DNA from 4 places in the Streptomyces fradiae ATCC 10745 genome. Region 2 is predicted to be linked to each of the others. Evidence: riboswitches for the same ligand, from Rfam matches in the RefSeq annotation. Region 2 holds a riboswitch; each other region holds the start of a gene.

Region 1 (2,192 bases), 2.6 Mb from region 2:
TCGCGGGACTCGGCGGCGACGAGGGCTCGGCCCCGGTCGAGTCCGACCCGACCGCCGTGCCCCAGCCCTCCGAGAGCACCGGAGCGGAGAAGGGCAAGGGCAAGGAGACCGGCAAGGGGGCCGACGCGGAGACCGGCGGGGAGGCCGGCGAAGGGGCGCCCGCCGCGCCGGAGGAGGCCCCCGCGGGCACGGAGGGCGCCGAGGGCTCCGCGGAGCCGGGCGCGGACCCGGCGGAGTCCGGCGGCCCGGCCGCCCCCGACGCGACGGCCGGCCCGACCGCTCCCGGCGGCCCCGCCACCGGCCCCGCCGCCCCCGGCGAGGCGCCGGCGGCCGGGAACGGCGCGGGCACCCCCGCGCCCGGCACCGGCAAGCACCGCGGCGAGCCGGCCAAGGAGGAGGCCGGCGCCGCCCCGGCCGTACCGGGCGGATCCGGCGAGTCGGGCGAAACCGGTGTTCCGGCCGAGCCGCGCGAAACCGGTGGACACCCCTCACGTGGTGACGGAACGGCACGTACGGGCGAGGGCCTGGCCCCCGACGGCACGTACACCGTCCAGCCCGGCGACAACCTCTGGTCCATCGCCGACACCCACGAGGTCCCCGGCGGCTGGCCGGCGCTCTACGAGTCGAACCGCGGCACCGTCGGAAGCGACCCCGACCTCATCCGCCCTGGCCAGAGCCTGGAGCTGGGCGCGAATCAGGGGTAGTTACGGGCTGAATGTCCGTTTCCTCGAAGTGAGACAAGAGTCTCTTCACTCCAACTCGCGCCCTCACGCCGCCCGATCGGTCCGCTTCCGCCCCTACCTGCGCAAACACCCTCACGAGGGAGGCTCGTAGGGGCGGATTGACCGGGATGTCTGACTTTGATCTCCGCGCGGGTCTGTGCGTACCGTCGATACCGCTCGCCAACGCGGGCCCCGTTCGACCGGTAACGCCGAATCCTGCCGCCGGACGACGGGAACAGTCGACGCTTCGAGCGCCGTAGGCAGGAGCGGGGGACCCAAGGTAGGTGCCGGGCCCGGTCGTCGGGAGACGAGCGGAACCGGCTCGGGGTGAAGCCGCGCGCCACCCGGCGCGCGGCCGGGCACTCACCAGGCCCGAACCCGACAGCTCACCTCGCAGGCGTCGGTGAGGAGATCCGCCATGCTGAATTCCGGCAAGGGCAAGCACCGCCGCCCGTCCAAGGCCGTCCGTCTCGCCGCGTTCGCCGGCATCACCGGTGTGGCCGTCGCCGCCCCGCTGATGGGCGCCGCGCCCGCCGGCGCCGCGACCGCCGCCGAGTGGGACCGCGTCGCGCAGTGCGAGTCCGGCGGCAACTGGTCCATCAACACCGGCAACGGCTACTACGGCGGCCTGCAGTTCTCGGCCTCCACCTGGGCCGCGTACGGCGGCACGCAGTACGCCTCCACGGCCGACAAGGCCAGCAAGTCCCAGCAGATAGCCATCGCCGAGAAGGTCCTCGCGGGCCAGGGCAAGGGCGCCTGGCCGAGCTGCGGCGTCGGCCTGTCCTCCGCCCCGTACGGCGGCGCCGCCCCCGAGCGCGCGGCCGAGCAGCCCACCACGCGCAGCGAGCAGCGCACGGCCCCGAAGGCCGCGCCGTCCGCGCCGAAGCCCTCCACGCCGAAGGCCGCGCCCAAGGCGGCGCCGAAGAAGACCGTGACCACGCCGACCGGGGCGAAGGTCGCGAAGGGCGACGGCGAGTACGCGGTGAAGGCCGGCGACACGCTCAGCAGCATCGCCGCGGCGGAGAAGGTCAAGGGCGGCTGGAAGAAGCTGTTCGACCTCAACAAGGACATCGTCGCGGACGCCGACCTCATCTACCCGGGCCAGCAGCTCCACCTGAGCTGACCTCAGGCGCGCCCCGCGGCCGGGAGACCGGTCCGGGGCGCCTCCGCGGTCCGGCCCCGGGCCGTCGCGCATCCCCCGTACGCGACGGCCCGGGGCCTTCCCCCTCCTCCGCGCCGCGCTTCCCGGCCGAGCGGCCGCCCGCCCCGCCCCCCGGGGCCGCCCGCCCGGCGACCGCCCCCCATGGCCGCCCGGCCACCGTCGGCCGGCCGCCCGAGGCGTCCGGCCGGGCCCCATACCGGGGCACATCCCCCCACGCCGGATGAGTGCGAGCCCGCTCAAGCCGGTTACCGTCCGGTAGGGAACATGGGCGTTCGCCCCGAACGCCCCGGCCCATCCGGTTTTTCGTC
Region 2 (2,192 bases):
CTCGCCATCAGCGGCTCCGTCGACACCCCCCACACCGGCCCCGCGCTGGACGACCTGTGGAAGGTGCTGCGCACCCTCGCGGCGGAGGGCCTGACCGACGCGGAGCGCGACGCCGCCGTGCACAACCTGGTGGGCGTGGCCCCGCTCCGGTACGAGACGGCGGCGTCCGTCGCCGACACGCTCGCCGACCAGGTCGAGCAGCACCTCCCGGACGACTTCCAGGCCCGGCTGTACCAGCGCCTGGACGCCACCGGCACGGTGGAGGCGACGGCGGCCGTCGTCAACGCCTTCCCGCCGGACCGCCTCGTCACGGTCCTCGTGGGCGACGCCGCCCGCATCAAGGATCCGGTCGAGGCGCTGGGCATCGGCGAAGTGACGGTCGTCACGGGCTGATTGACGGCCCTACGGCCACCGGGCGGCGCTCCACGCACGAAGCGGAACCCCGACATCCTCCGGATGTCGGGGTTCCGCTTTCATGTGGACGTATGTCCGTTTTGCTGAGGAGTCGTGTCGTCTGTTCTGTGGCGTGCGCTACAAAAAACCGTGTCCGTTTGGTGATTGAAAGATCAGCCGCTTAGCGTCTTATCCGCTGTCCGCCCCGCTGTACCGCCGCACCCGCGGCACCGGGCAGCGATCGCCGAATCCCCGTCAGGCGCGAGCCTGGGGAGCCGGGGACCCATGTCCCCTGGGGTGAATCGGACGCCTTCGCACCGCGCGGAGGGGCCCGTAGGAGACCTTCCTGCTCCGAACCCGTCAGCTAACCCGGTAGGCGAGAGGGAAGGAAAGGACACGTCCTCTTCATGGCGTTCACCCGTTCCACCGGGAAGCACCGTGCCCCGAGCCGTATGAGCCGCAGGAGCGCCCACGCCGCCGGCGCCGCCGCTCTCGCCACCTCCGGCGTCATCGGCACCCTCACCTCCCCGGCGTTCGCCGCGGACGCCGAGCGCGCCTCCTTCGAGGACGCCGGCGTGAAGCAGGCCATCGCCGGCTACGACCTGGCCGACCAGGTCGAGGACCAGGCCGCCGCCCAGGAGCTGGCCGCCGAGGTCGCCGAACGCCAGGCCATGGCCGAGATGGCCGCCGAGCGCCAGGCCGAGGCCCGTCTGGAGGCCGCCCGCGAGGCCGAGGAGCGCGCCTCCCGCGAGGCCGAGCGCAAGCGCCTCGACTCCTTCCAGTCGCCGGTGGCGGGCTCGTACGTCTCCACGTCCTACCGGTCGGGCGGCTCGCTGTGGTCCTCCGGCAGCCACTCGGGCGTCGACTTCCACGCCCCGTACGGCTCCTCCGTCGTCTCCGTGGGCCGCGGCACCGTCGTCGAGGCCGGCTGGGGCGGCGCGTACGGCAACAACGTGGTGATCCGGATGCACGACGGCACGTACACGCAGTACGGCCACCTCGCCTCGATCGGCGTCTCGGTCGGCCAGGAGGTCATGCCGGGCCAGCAGATCGGCGTCTCCGGCTCGACCGGCAACTCCACGGGCCCGCACCTCCACTTCGAGGCGCGCACCACCGCGGAGTACGGCTCCGACATCGACCCCGTCTCCTACCTCCGGGCGCGCGGCGTCAACGTCTGACCCGTCCCGTCCCGCTCCGCGAAGGCCCCGGCTCCCCGACCGAGCCGGGGCCTTCGCCGTGCCCGCGGCGCCGGCACCCCCGGCGCTCCGCGCCGGCCTCCGGGGCCGGTCGTCCGTCGCGAACCGGTCGGCCGAAAAGCATCATGAATTCCGGCCCGCTATCGGCAGAAACCCGTCACTGCAATAGAGTCACGGGAAACGGCGCCGGACAATTCGGCGACGCGGCGGAACAGCGCTTGCGGAACGGCGCGAGCGGGACTGTGGGCGGAGTGAATCGGAGGTTCGGTATGCGCGTACCCGCGCAGTCGGTGTGCACGGCGATCCGGGCGGACATCGTCTCCGGGGTGCTGGCGCGCGGCAGCCGCCTCACCGAGGAGCACCTGGCCCGCCGCTACGGGGTCTCCCGCGTCCCGGTCCGCGAGGCGCTGCGCACCCTGGAGTCGGAGGGCTTCGTCGTCTCGCGCCGCCACGTCGGCGCCTGCGTCGCCGAGCCGACCGAGCGGGACGCCGCCGATCTGCTGGAGATGCGGGCCCTGCTGGAGCCGCTGGGAGCCGCCCGCGCCGCGCAGCGCCGTACCGAGGCCCACCTCAAGGTGCTGCGCGGCCTCGTACGGCTCGGGC
Region 3 (2,192 bases), 4.9 Mb from region 2:
GGCGGCGGTCGCGGCGGCGGCCACGGACGAGGCGGAGCGGGGCCCGCGCCCGTCCCAGCGGTAGGGCTCGTAGCGGCCCTCGATGCCGACCACCGCGTTGTACATGCCCGCCGAGACGACGGCGTGCCAGACGGCCGTCTCCGACGAGTTGAGGTCGCCCTCCGGGTCCACGACCTCGCCCGTCAGGCGGGCCCAGTCGGCGATGACGGCGCCGGGCGCCGACACGGCGGGCTCCGCCTGCGCGACGGCCGCCGGGACCGCCGCCGCGGCTGCGGTCAGCCCCAGCAGCGCCGCGGCGGCGGCCAGGGCCCGGCGAGGCGACGTCCTCACTGATGTCTTCTGCACGTGTTCGTCCCTGTTCGTTGCGGTTGTCGATCCCTGCTGTCCACCCTCGGCGCCGGTGGGTGCGCCGCAACCGCTCCGGTCCGCGCGAGCGCCGTCCGGGCACCACGGCCACCCGAACGGAGCCGAAAGGCGGGTGATCTGTCCGATTGGATAGCCTTTAAGCCTTTTGGGCTCTTTGGTGGAGGGGGCGTCAATTCGGCGCGGTTTGCGGCGTGATGGTGGCGTCACGCTCCGCAGATGTGCTCCGTGACGTCGGTCACGGGCGCGCGGCGGCCATATTCCCCGGACGCCTTGCGGGCGCGAGGAATTCGCCCCCGGAGGCCGTCCCAATCGATCTTCGAATGGAATTCCCCGCCTTGTTCCCGCGGCCGTACGTCGTTTACGGTCACCGTCATTCCGGAGGGAACGCCGAATCCTGCCGCTCTCCGGACTCCGCCACTCACACATTCACGCTCGGCAGGAGCGGGGGAACCAGGTAAGTCGCCGCACCCGGCATCCGGGACGGCTAGGGGTGAAGTCGCGGGCGACCGCGGCCGGGCAGCTCCCGCCCGAACCCGACAGCTCACCTCGCAGGCGTCGGAGAGGACACGACCCATGCCCGCACCGGGTAAGCACGCACGCCGCAAGCTCAGCCGCCTCAGCCGTGGACTCGTCGTCGCGAGCACCGGCGGAGCCGCCCTCGCCCTGCCCCTGGCCGGCGCGGCCACCGCCGCCCCCGCCGCGGCCCCCGCCGTGGCCGTCGTCGCAGCTCAGGCGCCTGCCGCGGCCCCGGCCGCCGCGCCGGCCGCCCCCGCCACCTACACCGTGGCCCTCGGGGACACCCTGTCCGGCATCGCCACCGACCACGCGGTCGGCGGCGGCTGGAAGAAGCTGTACGAGGACAACAAGGCGGCCATCGGTGACGACCCGTCACTCATCCGGCCGGGCATCGAGCTGAGCGTGGCAGCGGCGGCCCGCCAGGCCGCCGCCCAGCCCGCGGCCGCCACCCCCGTCGCCGCCAAGGCGTACGCCGACAACCTCGACGGCTGGATCAGGGAATCCCTGGACATCATGGCCCGGCACGGAATTCCCGGCAGCTATGACGGAATTCACCGCAACATCATGCGCGAGTCCTCCGGAAATCCGCTCGCGATCAACAACTGGGACTCGAACGCCGCCGCCGGAACGCCCTCCAAGGGCCTCCTCCAGGTGATCGACCCCACCTTCCGCGCCTACCACGTACCGGGTACGTCCCTCGACCCGTACGACCCGGTCGCCAACATCACCGCCGCGTGCAACTACGCCGCCGACCGGTACGGCTCCATCGACAACGTCAACGGCCCGTACTGATCCGACGGTCCATCGGACCGGGCACCCGGCATCCCGCCGGGTGCCCGGTCGCGCGCGTGGCCCCCGGGCCCGCCCCGCCTCCCACGGCCCGTCAGGAGCACCCCGCCGGGCCGCTTCCCCCTTCCGCGCTCCGACGCCCGCCGTGCCCCCGCCCTCAGGCGCCGCACGAGCGGAGGAAGCGCCGGGTGCGCGCCGCGATCGGGAGCGGCCGGTCCGGCGGGCACGGGTACATGTCCTGCTCCACGACGGCGAACAGGTCCACACCCAGCCCCTGTGCCGCCGCCAGCACCGGCTCCAGCGCCGGAACCCCGTACGGCGGCTCGCACATCACCCCGCGCCGCACGGCTGGCCCGAACGGCACGCCGTCCGCGACGACCCCCGCCAGGACGGCCGGGTCCACCTGCTTGAGGTGCAGGTAGCCGACGCGCTCCCCGTACGTCTCGATCAGCTTCAGGCTGTCGCCGCCGCAGTAGGCGTAGTGCCCGGTGTCGAGGCAGAGCGCCACCAGGTCCGGGTCC
Region 4 (2,192 bases), 910 kb from region 2:
CCCCATCGTCGAATCGTCTGCCACGGCGAGACATCATCCTCCGCGGGATGTGACCTACGCGACCGTAGGGAGGGGTTGACTGGGCGTGATTTCCACCACCGCGCCGCTGCCCGGCACCCGTGGGAGGGTGCCGGGCAGCGGCGTGACGCGACGGCTCGCGCGGGGTGCGTCAGATGCTGACGCCGTGGCTGCGGAGGTAGGCCACCGGGTCGATGTCGGAGCCGTAGCCGGGGCCCGTGCGGACCTCGAAGTGCAGGTGCGGGCCGGAGGAGTTGCCGGTGGAGCCGGACAGCCCGATCTGCTGGCCGCCGCCGACCGACTGGCCCGCGGAGACGGAGAGGGAGGAGAGGTGGGCGTACTGCGAGTAGTTGCCGTCGGCGTGCTTGATGACGACCTCGTTGCCGTAGGCGCCGCTCCAGCCGGCGGACACGACGGTGCCCGCGCCGATCGCCTTCACGGAGGTGCCGGAGGAGGCGGCGAAGTCGACGCCGGTGTGGTAGCCGGAGGACCACATGGCGCCGGAGGCGCGGTACGGCGTGGTGACGCCGGCGGAGACCGGGGCGGTGAAGCCGGAGCCGCTCTGCGCGGGCGCCTGCTCCTCGGCCTTCTCGGCGGGGGCGGGGGCCGGGGTCTCGGGCTTGGGCTCGGGCTTGACCGCGGTACGGGCCGGGGTCTCGGCGGAGCGGGAGGCGCGCGCCTCATCGGAGTCGGCGGTGCGCGGGGCGGACTGGGCGCTGCTCCGGCCCTCGCCCTTGGCGCCGAGCGTGAGCTTCAGGCCCGGGTGGATGAGCGACGGGTCGTCACCGATGGCCTCGCGGTTGTCGGCGTACAGCTTCTTCCAGCCGCCCTTGACGTTCTTGTTGTGGGCGATTTTCGCCAGGTAGTCGCCGGCGACGACGGTGTAGACGCGCGGGGCGGGCTTGCCGGCCTCGGCGACGGTCGCGACGGCGGCCGTCTGCGCGGGGGCGGCGGCCGGGGCGGCGGCGGGGGCGGCGGCCTGCGCGCCGGTCGCACCGAGGAACGGGAGGGCGATGGTGGCGCCGCCCGTGCCGGCGGCGACGAAACCGCGGGTGATCGGGCTGGACTTGATGCGGCGGTGCTTACCCTTGGCGGGCATGGCGAATTCCTCTCCGGCGCCTGCGAGGTGAGCTGTCGGGTTCGGACTGGAGATGCCCGGCCGCGTGTTGGCGCGACTTCACCCCGAGCCGTGCGGGAATTCCCGTACGGCGAACTACCTGGTTCCCCCGCTCCTGCCACACGTGGATGGGTGCGAATTCCGGGGCGGCGGCAGGATTCGGCGATCCGCCCGGCTGAAACGGGACCGTAAACGAGTGGGGACGACGGGAACAAGCGGAAGGTTGCGCCGACGCTTTCACGGAGGGGAATCGGCCGGAGAGCGGCGGTCACTGTCCGTGGATTACGGATCATGAATTCGCTTGCCCGGCAGGGTTTTTCGGCGCCGCGGCCGGCCACGTTCCGTCACCGTTATGACGCTGCTCACGCGCGCGGGTCATCTCCCTTGTTTCCAGGGCGGGTTATGACGTAGACACTCAATACGGACAGAAGCACCAGAAGCGCATCTAGTACCCCATGGGACCTCAACTGGCGCAGAACAACGCCCCCTCCGCCTCCGGTCCCTGCCGCGAAGACGGCTGGAACGGGACAGAAGGGGCACGGGGCTGGTGAGACGCGATGGGGTCGGCGTCCTGGATCCTTCCCCTCATTCCCGTGGGGCCCGGTGGCGCGGACGGGAGCCGCACGGGACACAGCGACCGAGGCCGCGGGCGGAGGGAGGGCGGGGCGGGGCGGGGCGGGTGCCACAGGGGCACGGGCGGGCCGGGTGTCACGGCGCCCCGGGCGGTCGCTGCACGGGCGGGTGCGCGGTGGCGCGGCGAGCCCCGGGTCCGGACGCGTTTCCACGGGGTCGACCGGGACGCCCGGGGTCCGGCTGCTCGGGGGAGCGGGCCGCCGGGCTTGCGGGTGGCCGGGGCGCGGTCCGGGAGGGCGGAGCGGGCCGCGCCGGGGCCGGTGGCGGGCGGGCGTGACGGCGGGGGGCGGGGATGGGCCCGGAAGAGGCGGATGGGCCCGGAGGGGGCGGATGGGTCCAGGAGGGGGGCCGGAGGGGTCGGGGAGGGGGTGGACGGGGGAGCCATGTCGTATCGTCGGACCGCCACCCCGTCGGCGGACGTCGC

Evidence for each region. Region 2 has a riboswitch for cyclic di-AMP ahead of CP974_RS23295 (M23 family metallopeptidase). Riboswitches for the same ligand answer to the same signal wherever they lie in the genome.
Region 1: it holds a riboswitch for cyclic di-AMP, as region 2 does, so the genes downstream of both, CP974_RS11645 (LysM peptidoglycan-binding domain-containing protein) here and CP974_RS23295 (M23 family metallopeptidase) in region 2, are expected to answer to the same signal.
Region 3: it holds a riboswitch for cyclic di-AMP, as region 2 does, so the genes downstream of both, CP974_RS01475 (LysM peptidoglycan-binding domain-containing protein) here and CP974_RS23295 (M23 family metallopeptidase) in region 2, are expected to answer to the same signal.
Region 4: it holds a riboswitch for cyclic di-AMP, as region 2 does, so the genes downstream of both, CP974_RS26875 (M23 family metallopeptidase) here and CP974_RS23295 (M23 family metallopeptidase) in region 2, are expected to answer to the same signal.

What each region holds. Positions count from the first base shown of each region.
Region 1 is NZ_CP023696.1:2,634,896-2,637,087, reverse strand. Features, by position in the region: gene CP974_RS11650 (LysM peptidoglycan-binding domain-containing protein) at 1-704, shown strand, start outside; cyclic di-AMP (ydaO/yuaA leader) riboswitch at 965-1,137, shown strand; gene CP974_RS11645 (LysM peptidoglycan-binding domain-containing protein) at 1,141-1,845, shown strand.
Region 2 is NZ_CP023696.1:5,230,423-5,232,614, forward strand. Features, by position in the region: gene CP974_RS23290 (M16 family metallopeptidase) at 1-393, shown strand, start outside; cyclic di-AMP (ydaO/yuaA leader) riboswitch at 626-787, shown strand; gene CP974_RS23295 (M23 family metallopeptidase) at 801-1,571, shown strand; gene CP974_RS23300 (GntR family transcriptional regulator) at 1,859-2,192, shown strand, end outside.
Region 3 is NZ_CP023696.1:343,241-345,432, reverse strand. Features, by position in the region: gene CP974_RS01480 (vanadium-dependent haloperoxidase) at 1-330, opposite strand, end outside; cyclic di-AMP (ydaO/yuaA leader) riboswitch at 769-936, shown strand; gene CP974_RS01475 (LysM peptidoglycan-binding domain-containing protein) at 940-1,674, shown strand; gene CP974_RS01470 (sugar phosphate isomerase/epimerase family protein) at 1,829-2,192, opposite strand, start outside.
Region 4 is NZ_CP023696.1:6,143,196-6,145,387, reverse strand. Features, by position in the region: gene CP974_RS26880 (SGNH/GDSL hydrolase family protein) at 1-24, opposite strand, end outside; gene CP974_RS26875 (M23 family metallopeptidase) at 170-1,117, opposite strand; cyclic di-AMP (ydaO/yuaA leader) riboswitch at 1,120-1,280, opposite strand.